DNA from 2 places in the Brevibacillus sp. BD137 genome. Region 2 is predicted to be linked to the other one. Evidence: a T-box and tRNA genes for the amino acid it is inferred to sense, from the RefSeq annotation. Region 2 holds a T-box; the other holds one or more tRNA genes.
What was found. The T-box of region 2 lies ahead of ileS (isoleucine--tRNA ligase). A T-box ahead of a tRNA ligase gene usually reads a tRNA of that ligase, here a tRNA-Ile.
Positions count from the first base shown of each region.

Region 1: it encodes a tRNA-Ile, which carries the amino acid that the T-box ahead of ileS (isoleucine--tRNA ligase) is inferred to sense. The anticodon was not compared.

Region 1 covers NZ_JAOTNO010000001.1:674,503-678,924, forward strand. The annotation lists gene ODZ53_RS03280 (hypothetical protein) at 1-604, opposite strand, end outside; gene ODZ53_RS03285 (DUF4177 domain-containing protein) at 634-831, opposite strand; partial or broken gene ODZ53_RS03290 (Arm DNA-binding domain-containing protein) at 1,263-1,370, shown strand; tRNA gene ODZ53_RS03295 (tRNA-Val) at 1,693-1,768, opposite strand; tRNA gene ODZ53_RS03300 (tRNA-Ile) at 1,794-1,870, opposite strand; gene ODZ53_RS03305 (phosphatidylglycerophosphatase A family protein) at 2,284-2,823, opposite strand; gene ODZ53_RS03310 (alpha/beta hydrolase) at 3,001-3,705, shown strand; gene ODZ53_RS03315 (hypothetical protein) at 3,708-3,866, opposite strand; gene ODZ53_RS03320 (YjcG family protein) at 4,012-4,422, shown strand, end outside.
Region 2 covers NZ_JAOTNO010000004.1:446,352-450,773, forward strand. The annotation lists gene ODZ53_RS12105 (thioredoxin family protein) at 1-334, shown strand, start outside; gene ODZ53_RS12110 (MFS transporter) at 367-1,572, shown strand; T-box leader at 1,628-1,886, shown strand; gene ileS (isoleucine--tRNA ligase) at 1,956-4,422, shown strand, end outside.

The DNA.
Region 1 (4,422 bases), on a different contig from region 2:
TGAAGATAAACCAACTTTCAAACCTTTTCACCACATCATTGGCTAACGCAAGGTCAAACTCTAAAAATCTATTGAAGAGAGGCACTCTTGCAAATTCTATTAAGTCCGATTCAACCATTTCTAGCTTTGCAATAAACTCCACATAATCAAAATCAATATAGTACAGTTCATTCTTGTCTACATCTTCTTCATTAGAATCATCCGACCAAACACGCACTATATTATCAGCGAATTCCATTCTTGGTGTTGGATTATGACCCATCCAAGGGCTTTTCCTGTTAATAACACTATCTAGCACATCTCTCCAAGCCTCTAGACCAGAACAACAACTCGGAGGAATTATCCTATCATTGCTTTCGAAATAGATTCCTCCTCCAATTACTACATCTGATTCATCAAACATTCGCTTTAACACTTCATGAGGTGTACCCTTAATGTCTATATTGTTATATCCCAAAAGCATCGCAATAAACAAATCAACTTCATCACTAGTAGTTTGACCTGTTAACTTGACATATTCAGTATAAGCCACATCCGTATTCAACCAATCAGGCATCTGATAATAAGGCTCTTTTATAACTGCAACAACTAAAGGGTAATCCATGCAACACTCTCCCTAATTAAAACTTCATTTTATTGTTTCTTTCTTTTAAAAACTGTAATGACGTCCCTTGAAACACCTTGTGTTTGGCTTGTATCGAAACAAGAAACTAGTTCCCATCCTTCATTGCCCATCTTATTTAGGATTCCATCAAATCCTTCAGCGTTCAATTTTCCTCCGAAGAATCCACCTGTTTGAAACTTGAGAGTTTTATATTCCCATTTTTCCACAATACTCACCCCAATGTTGAATTACGATCAAAACCATCTTTTATACGAATCCAGCACTTCTAATTATACCAAATATTTCTATACCATTCGAACCATTACCGCGACTGTAGCTGGGTGTTTTTAGGTCAGTTTTACTGTTTCACGATATAGTATTTACTCTTCATTTTATGGACACTGTTCACGAGCTATATGGACTGTCACACAACCAATACAAAAGGACATTAACCCAACAAAGTTAGTATCCTTTTGTATTGAGATAAAAATGGCATGACTCCCCCCTATACTTAAAGGAAAAAGAATGGGTGGAAAGACAACTTAGAATTAATAACATCAAACAGGTAATGACCCCGAAACTTACTAACTTTAAAGGACTGATATTATTGGAGACTGGTTTTGTCAAATAGGACAAGCAAAGGGATTCTTGGTACTACGAAGCAACATTAGAAGTAGATGAGAATGGGGAGAGGACAAGAAAGAAGAAGAGATTTAAAACCAAGAAAGAAGCTCAACAAGCATTGGCAGATTTACTAGCTTACTGATTGGCTTGATTCAAACAGATCAGCGTTGAGAAAGTACATGGAAAAGTTATAGCGACTGGGTACGTGTTTGCATATCATTCCCGCATTGGGCGATCTAGAAATATCAAAAATTTCACCTCAACGTGTTGAGAAATTCATGTTGGATCTTGATAAAAATAATATGCTGGTTCAACAATGCAAAAAATATACACCATCATAAAAGTCTCTCTTAATAAAGCTGAACGTTGGCAGATGGTATCAAAAAACGTTGTTGCTCTTGTTGATCAGGGCATAAAACAACAAAAAACCCTTATTGGATAAGGGTTTTTACTATCAATTCATATGGTGATCCGGACTGGGTTCGAACCAGCGACCCCCACCCTGTCAAGATGGTGCTCTCCCAACTGAGCTACCGGATCATGGGATATATGTGTGATCGTTTAATGGTGGGCCCTGTAGGACTCGAACCTACGACCAATCGGTTATGAGCCGACCGCTCTGACCAACTGAGCTAAGGGCCCGAATCGTATCGGACGTCGATCACATTTATTACTATACAGCATCGTAAAATGGATTTCAAGAGGAAATGAATAATTTCTTGTAAAAATTTTCACTCGTACCAAAAGAACACTAAGAAACCCAGTGAAATCAGGCTTGTTTTCCCCTTGTAAAAAGCCATTCCCCACCGCTGCTGCCCACATCCCCCCTACAAAACAGGGAGATCACCTACCTGATCGCATCACTTCTTACATGGCTGCATCAAGCATATGAGCTTCACCAGTGGAGAATTGACTCTGCCAGACAAAAAAGATCCAATAAAGCTAACAAGAACAAACAAGATAATTAGGTAACGATTGAAGCAAACACCCTCATCCCAAACCTAACCCGCCTGCTCCGTCCCTTTCGCTTTCGCCTCGACACGCAGCTCGGCTTTCTATTGCTTCGACGCCTCACTTCGTGCCAACTCGGCCTCCTGCTCATCTCTCATCCGATGGGCCATGCGGCTAGACGCATTAGCTGCCACACTCGCCACGAGGTCGTCCAAAAACGTGTGAACACGTCCCTCTCCCGACTTGGTATCCAGCCTTTTAATCACCCCGACCTTGTGCTTATCCAAATGCCCAAAGGTGGTCACTGCGATACTTCCATATCCAAATACGGAGCCTAGCGCCAATGTTTCGTCGCATCCGAATAGTCCTTCATCTGACGCAATGATGGATTGGAGCGGCTCGGACAAGAGGCCTTTCTCTGCTAACGTATCCAACTCAACGCCAACCAGGATGGCGTGCTGCATTTCTCTTTTTTCCAAGACCGCTTTTACGCTCTCGATGCACTGCGCCATTGTGAGATCTGGATGGTAAGGCGACTGCATGAGATAGACGATCTCTGCGATATCATCCAACGTCACTCCGCGTTCTGCCAAACGTGCGAGAGCAGCGTTTCTGACTTCGATGCTGTGTACTTGCTTCTTCATATAAGAGACAACCCCTTCCACAAATCGAGTGAAGTCGTTTCCTACCATAGTATCACACACGAACCAAATTGCGACAATCTTTCGCCCAAAGCCGGACTCTGCACCCAAACTATTGGGCATGCCCGCTCGCTCCTGTATAATAATGAACAGGAATATCCCAATAAGGAGGACAACGCAGTGGCCCTTGAGGAAATCATCTTGGAAAGCCGGCATTTGGGGACGCCGGAAAAGCTGATTGTCTACACACCCCAACGCTACTCGCCACTCTACTCGTATCCAGTCCTCTACGTACAGGACGGGGAAGATTACTTGGCGATGGGTAGAATGGCTTCTTTGCTGGATCAATTAAATGGGGACAAAGAATTGCCTGATATCATCGCTGTCTTTCTCCCTGTCGAGAAAAGCAAACGGAACGACCGTTATCATCCGGATGGCAAGGAGCACATGGCCTACCGCCGCTTCCTCGCTGAAGAAGTCGTGAGCTATGTCGATACGCATTACTCCACACATCCTTTGGGAAACGCACGAACACTTCTTGGCGAATCTTTGGGCGGGGTTGTCTCTCTGTTCACTGCGCTTAACTATCCACATACGTTTGGACAAGTTGCCTGCCAGTCGATTGCCATGGACGCAAAACTAAATCGTTTGGTAGCTGACGCTGACTTTTCCGTTCCGCAAACCATTTATATGGAAATCGGGACGGAGGAAACGGAAGTAAGCACGGGGCGTGGCACATTGAATCTTCTTGCGGCCAATGAGGAACTGCGCGAGATTTTGGGCACGAAAAAAGCCACCCTCATTTATGAAACGTTTGAGGGTGACCATACGTGGGGCCACTGGCAGCGCAATCTACCGCGTATGCTAAAGACGCTTTACGGGTAAACTTACCGTGGCTGTTCTTCTTGTGGGCCTTCATCCTTGATCGTCGATACGAGAGCCTCTTCGAATTCTCCTTTTCGTATCGCAGTCAAGATCGTGAAGGTCAGCACAGACAGTAGAAGCAGGACGAGAAAAATGAATGTGATCATCATAGCCGTATGCATGCCATGCGGCACCTCCTTGCACTACACAGTCTTTCCTTTGGCACAAGGAATATACGGACCCACGCTTAACATTACACAAATGAAGAATTTTCTGTTAAAATAATATCTTGTAGAGCATGATAGATAGTAAGGAGGAGTGGTTCTGATGATGTACAGTATCGTAATATTCCCATCTAGCAAGGTGCAAGAAGTAGCCAACTCTTACCGGAAACGTTATGACCCGGGCTATGCTTTGGTTCCTCCGTATATCCGTTTGAAGGAAGCCTTTGAGCTGGACGAAGCCAAGCTGCCTGAGCTGGTGAGCCATCTGGAGCAGGTTGCCTCCTCTACTGACAGCTTTTCGGCTCATTTCCATCGGGTATCTTCTTTCCACCCTACCACCAACGTGATCTATTTGGCTGTGCAAAACAAAGAACCATTTAACGAACTGCATCAAAAGATTGCCAATCAGTGTGTGAATGAAAAAGAAACCTACGCATACGTACCGCATCTGACCATCGGGCGCGACCTGTCCGACGATGAGCTGCGTGATGTAACCGGTCAACTAAGCATGGCA
Region 2 (4,422 bases):
AATTGCCGAGGAAAGCAACATCGAATTGCGCTTTCTCATCCGTGACGAAAATCTCGAGCTGATGGATCAGTACTTGACCAATGGCACAGCACGTGCGATCCCGATCTTTATTTTCCTCGACCAGGATGGCTGCGAGGCAAGAGTTTGGGGACCTCGTTCTCCAGAAGTGCAGGAAATGATTACGACTGCCCGTGCTGGATTGCCGGCTGCTGACGCTCCTGATTTTGAGGAAAAGCAAAAGGAGCTGTACCGCAACTTTAAGCAACAGATTTCAACAGACCCTGCCATTTGGCGTACGGTGATTGAGAGTGTGAAAGCGAAGCTGCAAGGCTAAAAAGAAAAATCTACAAGGATAGGACTGGATAAATGAATATGAATGCACAAGAGAATAGTGAGCGACCGATTCTCTTCCTGATGATTAACATGTTTATCGCCATGCTGGGAATTGGCTTGATTATTCCGATTTTGCCCGAGTTTCTTAAAGAGTTCGGCGCGGGTGGGGAGACGGCTGGATACTTGGTGGCGGCTTTTGGTGTGACTCAATTTCTTTTTTCTCCGATTGCGGGGGAATGGTCAGATAAGTACGGTCGTAAAATCATGATTGTAATGGGACTCGTCCTGTTTACGATCTCCAACCTGGTTTTTGCCTTGGCTGAACAGACATGGGTGCTCTACCTTTCTCGTCTGATCGGCGGGATTGGGGCAGCAGCGATGATTCCATCCATGCTGGCGTATGTAGCGGACATTACGACCGAGGATAAACGCGGAAAAGGACTGGGGATGCTCGGGGCCGCCATGTCTCTCGGATTTGTTATCGGACCTGGTATTGGTGGATTTTTGGCAGAGCTTGGCTTGCGTATGCCGTTCTACATTTCCGCGGCAGTTGGTGCGGTAGCTACACTCGGTTCCATCTTCTTCTTGTCAGAATCTCTTCCGAAAGAGAAGCAGCTCGCGTCACGAAACGCCAAAGACAAACAGGAAAACATCTTCTTACAACTCGGCAAGTCGTTCCAATCGTCGTACTTCATCATGCTGGTACTGGTCTTTACGATGACGTTTGGCTTGGCGAACTTCGAAGTTATCTTCCCGCTGTTCGTCGATGCAAAGTTCGCTTATACTCCACGTGATATTTCCATCATTATCACAGTGGGAGCACTTGCTGGTACGATTGTGCAGGCAGCGCTGATCGGTAAGCTCATTACTCGTTTTGGCGAGAAAAAACTCATTAACGTGACGTTCTTCTTGTCTGCTGTTTCGATGGTGATGATGCTATTGTCGGGTAACTTCTGGTATATGCTGATTATGACGGTTCTCTTCTTTACCCTGACATCGATTATGCGTCCAGCAATCAACACGCTGATCTCCAAGCGTGCGGGGGATGAACAGGGCTTCGTAGCGGGGATGAACAATGCGTATATGAGTCTGGGGAATATTTTTGGCCCAGCAGTGGCAGGTACGTTGTACGGGGTGCATTTGAACGCACCGTATTTGTTCGGCGCGATTATCCTGGTTCTTAGCTTGTTCTTGTCGCAGGTGGAAAGCCGTCGCAGCGTGAAGCGCGTCGTGGCCTAACCCTTGACATTTTTTAGAAAACCGTGTAAAAAGTAAAGTAACAAAAATAACACCAACAAATTCATTGACGAGAAAGAGTAAGCTAATCCCCTTGTTCCCCAGAGAGTTGGCCCTGGTGCTGAAAGCCAACGTTCAAGACTTAGCCGAAAATCCTCTCCGAGAAGGAAAGCTGAAGCATTTGGAGTAAGCTGACCCGGAATCCCACCGTTACAAGGGACGCGTATGATGGTACGTAGTAGAGGTGCCGAAATGACATGCTTGCATGAAGATTTCGGAACAAGGGTGGTATCGCGAGATCAAATCTCGTCCCTTAGGGGGCGGGATTTTTTTGCGTTCTATGAACCTACACTTCTACGCAAACTACAGAAGAAGGAGTGTACATGATGAGGAAAGTAGACGTAAAAGAAAAAGCAAGGGCACGAGAGTTACGCGTTTTGGAACAGTGGAGGAAAGACGATACATTCCGCAAGTCGATGGACAATCGGCTGGGAAAGCCAAACTTCGTCTTTTATGAAGGTCCTCCGACCGCCAACGGACAGCCGCATATCGGTCACGTACTCGGACGGGTCATCAAGGATTTTATCGGACGCTACAAAACGATGTCCGGCTACCGAGTCGTCCGCAAAGCAGGCTGGGATACACATGGTCTTCCGGTTGAGCTTGGGGTGGAAAAGCGACTTGGCATTTCCGGCAAGCAGGAGATCGAAAACTACGGGGTGGCCAAGTTCGTTGAAGAGTGCAAAAACAGCGTATTCGAGTACGAAAAGCAATGGCGCGAGCTGACGGAAGGAATCGCCTATTGGACGGATATGGAACATCCATATGTGACGCTGACCAACGACTACATCGAAAGTGTCTGGCACATCCTTTCTGACATTCATAAAAAAGAACTGCTGTACAAAGGGCATCGTGTCAGTCCATATTGCCCGGATTGCCAGACGACGCTCAGCTCCCATGAAGTGGCGCAGGGCTATGAAGACGTGAAGGACTTGAGTGCGACGGTCAAATTCAAAAGCAAGACAAGCGATGACTACTTCCTCGCGTGGACGACGACACCATGGACACTTCCAGCCAACGTGGCTTTGGCTGTTAACAAAGAGCTCGATTACGTGCGGGTGAAGCACAAGAATGAAGTGTACGTCGTAGCAAAAAATCTCGCGGAGAAAGTCTTCAAGGAAGACTACGAGGTTTTGTCCACGCACAAAGGCGCAGAATTGGTCGGTACCCCGTATGAGCCGCCTTTTGGCTATATCAAGGTAAACCATGGGCATATCGTCGTCGATGCGGACTATGTCAGTGATACGAGCGGAACGGGTATCGTGCATACTGCGCCAGCGCATGGGGAGGATGACTATCGCACGACCCGTCAGCATGGACTTGATTTCGTGAACGTCGTGAATTTGGCTGGTCGCTATACTGATCAAATCTCAGATTTCGCAGGTCGGTTCGTGAAGGATTGCGACGTCGATATCGTCAAAGACTTGTCACATCGCGGTCTGCTGTTTTCCAAGGAACGCTACGAGCATAGCTATCCGTTCTGCTGGCGCTGCAAATCGCCCCTGCTCTACTACGCGATGGAGAGCTGGTTCATCAAGACGACAGCGATCAAGGATCAGCTGATCGAAAACAATAGCAAGATCGACTGGTATCCGGGCCACTTGCGCGAAGGGCGCTTCGGGAAATTCCTCGAAGAGCTTGTAGACTGGAATATTAGCCGCAATCGGTATTGGGGGACGCCGCTCAATCTATGGCTTTGTCAGGATTGTGGCAGTGAATATGCACCAGGCAGTGTAAAAGAGTTGCGTGAGAAATCTGTGGCACCAATCGACGAGAAGCTGGAGCTGCATAAGCCGTTTGTGGATGAGGTGAAGCTGCGCTGCTCTTGCGGTGGTACGATGGAGCGGACACCTGAGGTCATCGATGTGTGGTTCGATAGCGGTTCGATGCCGTTTGCTCAATACCATCATCCATTCGGAGACGAAAAGGTGTTCGAGGAGCAGTACCCAGCCGACATCATTTCGGAAGGAATCGATCAGACGCGGGGCTGGTTCTTCAGCTTGTTGGCAGTCTCTACCCTATATAACGGAAAAGCACCCTACAAGGCGGTCATCTCTACCGGTCACGTTTTGGATGAACACGGTCAGAAGATGTCTAAAAGCAAAGGAAACGGGATCGATCCGTGGGAGGTAATCGAGGAGTTCGGTGCAGATGCGTTCCGGTGGGCGCTTTTGTCTGACAGTGCGCCATGGAGCAGTAAGCGGTTCTCCAAGCGGATCGTCGCCGAGGCGAAGTACAAAGTGATCGATACGATCCATAACACGCATGCTTTTTATTCGTTATACGCCTTGATCGATGCATTCAAGTCAGAAGAGCATCCATCGCAACCACCTGTGAACGAGCTGGATCGTTGGATACTTTCCCGCTTGAATACCACCTTGCAGCACGTGGTAAAAGGTCTGGAAACCTACGATTTCATGAATCCGGCGGGGCATATCGAAGCGTTCGTCGACGAGTTGAGCAACTGGTACATCCGTCGTTCGCGGGATCGTTTCTGGAGCAGTGGGATGACGCCTGACAAAGTATCTGCTTACCAGACCCTGCGAGAAGTGTTGCTGACGCTGGCGAAGATGATCGCACCATACGCGCCGCTGATCGCAGAAGATTTGTATGGCAATCTGGGGGGAGAAGGCAGCGTTCATTTGACTGACTATCCGAAAGTGAACACAGAAGCAATCGACGAAACCCTTGAGCGGGACATGGAAACCGCTCGAAACATCGTGGAGCTGGCGCGAAATGTCCGCAACGAAACCGGACTCAAGACCAGACAGCCACTGTCCGAGCTGATCGTAA